One region of the Marinomonas algicola genome, then DNA from elsewhere that is predicted to be linked to it. Evidence: predicted binding sites of a transcription regulator. Region 1 holds the regulator's gene; each other region holds the start of a gene.
The links. Region 1 encodes FliA, which starts transcription of late flagellar genes. Its sites were predicted from a motif close to CTAAAGTTNNNNNNNNNNCNGCCGATA; they were not measured.

Region 1 (3,282 bases):
GAGTTGTTGAAAGTTCGAGACAAATTAAAGGGATTAGGTATTTCTGAGAATGTTATCTCAAGATTGCTAGATGATATTGATTTGCTTGGTAGGGAAGATGACTGGAATAGAGTTCTTGCTCACTTAGCCGACCATATACCAACTAGGGTTAAGACCAGTGAGTTACTGGGGTGTATTGCTTTTATGGGGCCCACAGGTGTTGGTAAAACAACCACTATCGGTAAAATAGCGGCTCAGCATGTTTTAAAGTATGGTAATAGTAGTGTGGTGCTTGTTACTACAGACACTTATAGAATTGCCGCGCACGAGCAGTTAAGGACATTCGGACGTATCCTTGGGGTCCCCGTTGTTGTTGTAAATGAATATTCAGACTTAAATGATGTATTAGATAAGTATGCTGATTACTCATTGGTGTTGGTTGATACGGCCGGTATGAATCCTAGAGATCGGAATCTTGAAAGGCAGTTGCTCATGATTAATCGTGCAAGGCCCAACTTGAAAAAATTATTAGTTCTGCCCTGTACAAGTCAAAGGCAGGTGCTGAAAACGGTTGTAGACGTATATTCAAAAGTCAGGCTTGATGGTTGTGTTTTAAGTAAATTAGATGAATCGGCTTCACTTGGTGAAGCAATTAGTGTAATTGTTGAAGAGAACCTTCCAGTAGTGTATGTTGCTGATGGACAAAGAATTCCTGATGATATTCAGCCGGCTAGGTCTCATAACTTGGTGAGTCGAGCTGTCTATGTGGCTGAGCAATATAGTCATCTTTATAGTTCTCTTAAATACGGTAGTTAGTAATTTTATGTTACTTTTTTACTTTGTTGATCGTCTATGTAGTAATGTCTAGATGATGTTTTTAACTTAAAAATTATTGGGTTGTTTTTTTATTGTTTATGCAGACTAAGATCGGCTACGACGCCTACTCAAAAAATGCACCTCTGTCTGTTGACGTTATTGTCAATCAGTATGGCTTCTTAGTGAAAAAAATTGCTTATCATCTCTTAGCGAGAATGCCTAGTAGTGTTGAGGTTGATGATTTAATCCAGGCTGGCATGATGGGACTGCTGGAAGCTCATAAGCGTTTTGAATCGAATAAAGGCGCTAGCTTTGAAACGTATGCAGGAATACGCATTCGTGGTTTTATTATGGATGAAGTGAGAAAAAGTGATTGGGCTCCCAGGTCAGTAAGACGAAATGGTCGAGCTGTCGCAAGTGCGATTAACGAGCTCGAATCTTCCTTAGGCCGTGAAGCGACGAATTTAGAGGTGGCTTCATCTATGGGAATTGAGCTTGATGAATATCATGATATATTACAATCATCCATGTCGAGCCAATTGTTTAGTTTTGAGGAGTTGCTTGATTCCGATAGTTTGAATTTTGATAGTGTTTCAGATAATGCGTCTAGCCCCTTCGAAAGTGTTGAAAGTGAAGATTTTCAAGACTCTTTAATTAAGGCAATAGATTCTTTGCCTGAGAGAGAAAAACTAGTATTGTCTTTGTACTATAATGAAGAAATGAATTTAAAAGAAATTGGTGCAGTTTTAGGTGTAAGTGAATCTCGAGTAAGTCAGATTCATAGCCAAGCGGCTATGAGATTGAAGGTCAAATTAATTGATTGGCGAGAATAAAATTTTGAGTTTTGAAATACTACCTTTGGGTTGTGGAGGTCGCATTGGATAAAAATATGAAAATTCTAATTGTTGATGATTTTTCAACAATGAGAAGGATAATTAAAAATCTTCTCCGAGATTTAGGTTTTACTAATACGGTAGAAGCTGATGATGGAACAACGGCGCTGCCAATATTGCAAGCAGGGTCGATTGATTTTCTGGTAACTGATTGGAATATGCCTGGAATGACAGGGATAGAGTTGCTGAGAGCTGTTCGCGCTGATGATAAACTTAAAACAATCCCTGTTTTAATGGTTACAGCAGAGGCGAAACGAGATCAAATTATTTCAGCTGCACAAGCGGGAGTGAATGGTTATGTCGTTAAACCTTTTACCGCTGTTGCGTTGAAAGAGAAAATTGAAAAGATTTTCGAACGTATCGACGCTGGGAAATAGGGGTATCTAATGTCAGATAAATCCAGTTCTAGTTTGGATGATTTTGAATCTATATTAAAAAATGGCGCTGTCGATTTGCTAAATAGCATTGAGGTAGGCAATTTTTCTAGTGCTATTCAAATAATACAAGAGTTAAGTGAAGCAAGGCATAAGAGCTTTTATAACGAAGTTGGTAATTTAACTCGTAGCTTACATAATGCGATTAAAGACTTTAAAGTCGACTCTGTAGAAATTGAACTAACAGACACTGATGAATCTGATAATGGCTCTAAAATTACGGATGCATCTGATCGATTAAATTACGTCGTTGAGATGACAAGTAATGCGGCTAATAAAACCATGGATATGGTTGATAGTAGCGTACCTGTCGCTAGTGAACTTCAAAAACAGGCAAAAGAGTTACGCAAGGACTGGGGGCGATTAATTCAAAGGGATCTTTCTCCTGAAGAATTTCGTCAGCTTTATAAAAGAATTGATGTGTTTCTATCGTATGCAGATGATAGTGCGACAATCTTGCATACAAATCTTAATACAATATTACTCGAGCAAGGTTATCAAGATTTAACGGGGCAAGTAATTACTAAAGTAAATGACTTGATTCGTGATGTCGAAGAGAAACTGGTTCACTTAGTCGCTGTAGCGGGTCGAGTTGATAGCATTTCGGGAATTGAACACGAATTAACCCTTGCAGAAGAGGATGATACTCGTGGTCACGGTCCAGCCATCAAAAACGATAACAATCCAGAAGTATTGAATAGTCAAGACGAAGTAGATGACTTGTTATCTAGTCTTGGTTTTTAAAGGAGCTGAGGATGAGTTTCGAAGTCGATGAAGAAATTCTTCAAGATTTTTTAGTTGAAGCTGGGGAAATCCTAGAACAGCTTTCTGAGCAATTAGTAGATCTAGAGCAAAATCCAGAAGATAAAGCATTGCTAAATGCTATATTTCGAGGCTTTCATACTGTCAAAGGTGGTGCTGGTTTTTTACAGCTGACTCCTTTGGTCGACTGTTGTCATTATGCAGAGAATGTGTTTGATATTCTCCGTAATGGTCAGCGAAAAGTCACATCTGAATTGATGGATGTGGTGCTTCAAGCTTTGGATGCTGTTAATGAAATGTTTGATGCTGTTCGATCTGGTCTAGAGCCGGAAAAAGCAGACCCAGCCATTATAACCGCACTAAGTCGATATGCGTCTCCTCCTACGGATGACGAACTT
Region 2 (3,282 bases), 350 kb from region 1:
TTCCTACGGTTGGCCGTATTCCAAATGGTGCTTCTGTAGAGCGGGTTGTGCCGAATAGTTTTAATCGAGGTGACACATTAACCTTCAACTTGAATCGCCCCGACTTTACGACGGCGAAACACGTAGCCGATCGTATTAATAATTTATTGGGACCAAATATTGCGCAAACCTTAGATGCAACGTCTATCCGGGTATCGGCGCCAAGAGACCCAAGCCAGAGGGTTTCATTCTTGTCCATTTTAGAAAATCTAGAGGTTGAGCTGGGCAAGGAGAGAGCGAAAATAGTCATTAACTCACGGACAGGAACCATTATTATTGGTCAAAACGTGACGGTAACGCCAGCGGCCGTGACGCACGGTAGTTTAACGGTAACCATTAAAGAAAATCCTGAAATCGGCCAGCCTAATGCGTTGGCTGGTGGCGAGACAATCTTGGCTCCTCGCACCGAAATTACGGTTGATGAAAATAGTGGTCATATGTTTCTTTTTGATCCTGGGGCTTCTTTGAATGATATTATAAGAGCGGTTAATCAGGTCGGTGCTGCACCGGGTGATGTGATGGCGATACTTGAGGGTCTCAAACAAGCGGGCGCTTTGAATGCAGACCTTGTTGTAATATAGCGTTTTATGTTTTTGAATTCGCAAGTGAGAGGACGTTATGAATAAAATTAATGCTAATGAGTTTTATGGCGACTTTTCCTCTTTAGCGAATTTAAAAACGCAGGCTCAGAAAGACCCTGATGCGGCTTTAAAGCGAGTGGCTCAAGAGTTTGAATCTATTTTTATTGGTATGTTGTTGAAGAATATGCGCAGCGCTAATGAGGTTATTGGTGGTACAGATTTATTTTCCAGTAATCAAACTAGGCAATACGAAGACATGTTAGATTCTCAAATGGCTCAATCAATGTCGACCTCCGGTGGTGTGGGTTTAGCGGACGCTCTCATTCGTCAATTCGAGGGCCGTGGTAGTGCTTCTTTATCGGCTGCAACAGGTGATGTAGAAGGTGACTCCAAATTGCTACAAAGTATTGCTTCACAAGACTTGGCAAAGATTCAGTTGATGGCGCAAGAGGCAGGGAGGCGCCTGTTAGAAAAAGCGGAATCGGCAAAAACTGTTGACTCAACGGCGGTTAAAGTTGGGGCTTTAGATGCATCTCAAGCGGATACTGTGCCGGTTAAAAGTGTGATATTTGATTCCCCTGAAACCTTTGTTGAGCGCCTTTGGCCGTTAGCTCAAGAGGCGGGTAGGCAACTTGGGGTTGATCCTAAAGCTATTCTAGCTCAAGCCGCGCTGGAGACAGGTTGGGGAAAGTTTCCTATTGCCAAAGCGGATGGTAGTGCAAGCTTTAATATGTTTGGGATAAAGGCGGACTCTCGCTGGCAAGGAGATCGAGCGGTTGTTACAACGCTTGAGTATGAAGATGGCGTTGCAAAAAAACAGAAGGCCCCGTTTCGAGCTTATAATTCCTTCTCTGAAAGCTTTAATGATTACGCTCGTTTTCTACAAGACAGTGAGCGGTATAAAGATGCCTTAATGGCAGGCGATAATGCGGCAATGTTTGCCGCTTATTTGCAGAAAGGTGGGTACGCGACGGACCCTAACTACAGTCAAAAAATAGGTAATATCCTCTCAAGTAAATGGTTTAAAACACTTCTTTAGGTCTCTCTTATATTCTTTATAAAGTGGTCAAGTTTTTGCATGCCTAACCGATATACTTAATATCCTTGCTAAGTTCCTAGCCTGGAAAAGACAAAGTGAAATCGAGGTAAGTCATTATGGCTGCAAGCTTATATTCAATTGGATTATCTGGTATTCAAGCCAGTAATGCTCTCATTACAACGACGGGGCAGAATACCTCTAACGTTAATACGGCTGGCTTTAATCGACAAACCACGGTTCTATCTTCCACATTGAATGGTGGGGTCGAGGTACGAGATACCGAGCGAGTCGTTGATCAGTTCCTGAACCAGCAAGTTCGCGCGGATACCTCTCTGAACCATTATTATGAAAAGTTTTATCAATTAGCCTCAACAGCCGATGAAATTGTAGGCGATCAGTCGGTATCCTTGAATACGTATCTTGATAACATGTTTTCAGCCTTGCAGTCGGTGAATGCCGATCCGACGAATTTAGCAACACGTGACAGCGCGTTTAACAATTTTAATAACATGGTTAGTCAATACAATGAGTTAGCAGGTTTTGTTGAAGATCAAAATCAGCTGGCGAATAATCAACTTAATTCTGTTATTGACGAGATTAATCAGTTATCGGCTCAAGTCGCGAATTTAAATGAAAAGATATTGGTTCAAGAAACGGTGGGTGGGCGTGTTGCTAATGAGTTAAGAGACCAGCAGGAAGAGCTGGCGCGAAGCATTAGTGAAATGATTGAGGTTAAGCTGTCTTATGATAGTAATGGCTTGATGGAGCTTCAATTGAAAAATGGGCAACCTTTGGTATTACAAGATGATACTAAGACGTTGAAGTTATCACCTAATGAGCTTGATCCTACCGAATACGATTTAACCTTGGATTTCGGTCGCTATGAAATTGGATTGAATAACGATTCTTTAGGTGGTCAGCTTGGTGCGCTGATGGATTATCGTAATGATATGCTGACTGAAATGGATCGACGTTTAGGCCAACAGGCCATTGTTCTAGCCGACACTATGAATGAGCAAAATAAGTTAGGCCTAGATTATAATGGTGAATACGGTAAAAATCTTTTTTCACTTGATGCTGTTCAAATAAATCAAAAAGCCGACAACTCAAGTTTGTCCCATAGTGTTAAAGTTCGTCCTGAAGCGGGAAAATCGAGTGAAATTACAACCGATACTTATAATCTAACCATGACGTCCGCGACGACGTTTGACGTTAAAGGGTTTGATGCTAATGGGAAGGCGAATGGGGTGTTGGTCAGTGTCGATCTTGCCACCGCGGTTCCTTCTGCCGATGGCTATGTATCGATTCCCGGGCTAGGAATAGAAGTTCGCTTACAGGCCGACCCTACTGTTCCCTTTGAAAATGGTGACCTTTATCAATTTACACCCACAAGCGGAGCCGCTCGAGGGCTTGACGTGTCAATGGGGTCGGGTGAACAGCTGGCGTTAAATGCCCCTGTTACGGTGTCCAGCGCGTCGGCGAATATTTCTGATGCAAACATTAGTTTATCTAACATCACGGATACCGACCCAGCAACCTCAAGCTTTGTGTTTGGTGGGGGGCTCGATCCTGCCGCACCACAGTCTATTCGATTTACCTTATCTGATGAATACGAAGTTCTAG
Region 3 (3,282 bases), 340 kb from region 1:
CGGTACGAAATGCTAATGATGGTATCTCCTTGTCGCAGACAGCTGAAGGGGCGCTTGATGAAACGACCAACATGTTACAGCGTATGCGAACGTTGGCCATTCAAGCATCGAATGATTCAAACACAGACCAAGATAGATTGGCTATTCAGCAAGAAGCCGATCAACTTCGTTTAGAAATCAATCGTGTTGCTGAACAAACTACTTTTGGTGGTCAAAATTTACTGAATGGTTCCTATGCTGCTCGCTTTCAAGTGGGGGCAGATGGTGGTCAAACAATCAGTTTTTCTATGTCTACAATTACTACAAATAGTGGTGGTGCAGTAGCGATTAATGCTAACGGTGGTTTTACCATGTCAGGTATTGCTGGTGCCGCATCAGCCGTAACAGGTCTAACGACTCTTGGCTCTACTGTTAGTACAACAACCTTGTCATTAACGAGCATCGCTAATGCGGAAAACCTAATTTCTACGATTGATGCTATGATCTCTGTCGTGGATACTAAACGTTCTGAATTGGGTGCGATTCAAAACCGCTTTAGTTCTACAATTCGTAATTTATCGAATATCGCTGAAAATGTATCGGCCGCTCGCTCTCGAATTAGAGATACGGATTTTGCTCAAGAAACAGCGGAATTGACTCGTAACCAAATCTTGCAGCAAGCAAGTACTACAATTCTTTCTCAAGCGAATCAGCGCCCACAAGCGGCATTGTCTTTACTTGGGGGTTAATTCTTAAAGAATAGTTAAAAATAAAGCGGCTGATCAGGCCGCTTGAAGGAAAGTTCTCGAATATCGGAGGCAAGAGGTTTGGCGATGATATTCGAATTCTCGCTTCTTACTCCTAGAAGTGTTTTATGCCAAGCATGTCAGTGCTTGGTTTTTTTTTGTGAGGTTGGCGCCCCACATCTAAAGGTAAGCATTATCCATGCCATTTTCCTATTTGATTTTTATGTACTCTCAAATTGTATGTTTAGGTAGGTTTTGTGGTTTTTTTTAAATAATTAATCTAATTAATTATTGTTTTATCTTTATGATTTTTATATGAAAAAGGATTTATATTGCCATCTTGAAGGTTTTTTTTTGCCGTAAAAGGGATGTTTTTTTCATTTTTAGCTAAAGCTCTATCTGGTTCGGCCGAAAAGCTTCATAAGAGGTTTATTTTATTGGTTTAATATTTGGCGATATTGACCAGTATTTTATAAAAGTACCGTTTTTTGGAACGGGCTTTCATGGCGATACTTAGGAGGCTGTTATGGCTGTTATGGTAAATACAAATGCGTCATCATTGAATGCGCAACGTCAATTATCCAATTCTGGAAATGCGCTAGATACATCTTTCAAGCGTTTATCTTCTGGTTTTCGAATCAACTCTGCGGCAGATGATGCAGCAGGTCTTCAGATATCTAACCGTTTAACGTCTCAGATCAATGGTCTGAATCAAGCGGTACGAAATGCAAATGATGGTATATCTTTATCTCAAACAGCGGAGGGTGCATTAGACGAAACAACAAATATGTTGCAACGTATGCGAACTCTGTCTATTCAAGCATCAAATGATTCCAACAATGATCAAGACCGCTTGGCACTTCAACAAGAAGCTGATCAATTGCGCCTAGAAATTAACCGTGTTGCAGAGCAAACTTCTTTCGGTGGTCAAAACCTGTTGGATGGATCGTACTCTGCTCGTTTTCAAGTAGGTGCAGAAGGTGGTCAAACAATCAGTTTTTCCATGTCTACAATCACTACAAATACTGGTGGTTCAATAGCGATTAATGCTAATGGTGGTTTTACCATGTCGGGTATTGCTGGTGCGGCATCAGCCGTAACAGGTCTGGCCGGTGTTGGATCTACTGTTAGTACAACAAGCTTGTCATTAACAAGTATCGCTAATGCTCAGGACTTAATTTCAACCATTGATGCGATGATTTCAGTTGTTGATGCGAAACGTTCTGAGTTAGGTGCGATTCAAAACCGCTTTAGCTCTACGATTCGTAACTTGAGTAATATTTCTGAAAACGTCTCAGCCGCTCGATCTCGTGTACGAGATACGGATTTTGCTGTGGAAACAGCCGAGTTGACTCGTAATCAGATTTTACAGCAAGCGAGTACGTCTATCTTATCCCAAGCAAACCAAAGGCCTCAAACCGCTTTGTCTTTGTTAGGTTAATTTCTGATATGATAAAAGCTGAGGAGTCCCTCAGCTTTTATGTTTCAGGAGGAAGTTATTATGGCTATTGGCTTAAATGATTTGTTGAAAACCCCCTTATTGAACTCTAGTTCAAGTAATAGTGAGGCTAGTTTATTACAAAATTTCCAAGCAAAAAAAGAAATGGATGCTAAAAAAGTAACTGAGCTGGCCGATACAAATGCGAGTGATGGGCGATTAAGTCAAGGGAGTGAGCAGGGAGCGCTTGTTAGTGGAAGTAGTATTGAACAAATACAAGAAGAAGATGTAAGCCTTACTAATCAAAAAATGAATCAATTGAACGTCCAGCTTTCATTTGAAGTATCTGAAGAAAGTAATCAAAGAATTGTACGTGTGATTGATCAAGAAAGTGGAGAGGTTGTTAGGCAAATGCCTTCCGAAGAATTTTTGAAAATGTCTGAAAGAATTGATGAGCTTGTCGATCAGTTGAGTGAATTTAAAGGAGCATTAATCAATAGCTCGGTGTAATATTATAGAGTATTTTTTTCTTGGTATATTTAAACTTGACGGGGGTGCATTATGACTATAACAGCTCAAGGTATTGGTAGTGGTCTTGACTTAGAGGGTTTAATTAGTTCTCTTGTCAGTGCTGAAAGGGATGCAAAAACATCTTCTTTTAGTAGTAAAACCCAAGATTTAAATATTCAGCTATCTGCTGTTGGGGCGATTAATTCAAGGGTTGATGCTTTTAAAACATCGGTAGACAGTCTTAATGATTTAGAAGACTTTCAAAATCGAACGGCCTCCATTACTCAACCGAGTATTGGTGATATTATTAGTGTTTCTCCAGGCTCTTCAGCTTCTACAGGCCGTTATCAAATTTCAGTCGATCAACTAGCGCAGGGCAGTCGTAGTGAATCGGCGGCATCTGCTTTTTCCTCTGCATCAGACGTCGTTTCAGCTGGTGGCGGTAACCTTACTTTTACTTCCGGTGCTGATGATAGCTTTACGCTTGCCGTTCCAGCCGGGGCTACTTTGGAAGAGCTAAGGGAGTTGATCAATGATGATGAAAACAATTATGGTGTTTCTGCTAACCTTATTGATACCGGGTCTGATGTTCGCTTAGTGCTCACTTCC

Region 2: the regulator FliA is predicted to act here: its motif matches at 1,686-1,712, upstream of flgK (flagellar hook-associated protein FlgK).
Region 3: the regulator FliA is predicted to act here: its motif matches at 1,113-1,139, upstream of IEZ33_RS15785 (flagellin N-terminal helical domain-containing protein).

Annotation. Positions count from the first base shown of each region.
Region 1 covers NZ_CP061941.1:3,095,281-3,098,562, reverse strand. Annotated here, with positions in the region: gene flhF (flagellar biosynthesis GTPase FlhF) at 1-795, shown strand, start outside; gene IEZ33_RS14205 (RNA polymerase sigma factor FliA) at 894-1,628, shown strand; gene IEZ33_RS14200 (chemotaxis response regulator CheY) at 1,685-2,065, shown strand; gene IEZ33_RS14195 (protein phosphatase CheZ) at 2,075-2,866, shown strand; gene IEZ33_RS14190 (chemotaxis protein CheA) at 2,878-3,282, shown strand, end outside.
Region 2 covers NZ_CP061941.1:3,444,876-3,448,157, reverse strand. Annotated here, with positions in the region: gene IEZ33_RS15815 (flagellar basal body P-ring protein FlgI) at 1-620, shown strand, start outside; gene flgJ (flagellar assembly peptidoglycan hydrolase FlgJ) at 658-1,659, shown strand; gene flgK (flagellar hook-associated protein FlgK) at 1,776-3,282, shown strand, end outside.
Region 3 covers NZ_CP061941.1:3,437,919-3,441,200, reverse strand. Annotated here, with positions in the region: gene IEZ33_RS15790 (flagellin N-terminal helical domain-containing protein) at 1-728, shown strand, start outside; gene IEZ33_RS15785 (flagellin N-terminal helical domain-containing protein) at 1,252-2,166, shown strand; gene IEZ33_RS15780 (flagellar protein FlaG) at 2,227-2,673, shown strand; gene fliD (flagellar filament capping protein FliD) at 2,725-3,282, shown strand, end outside.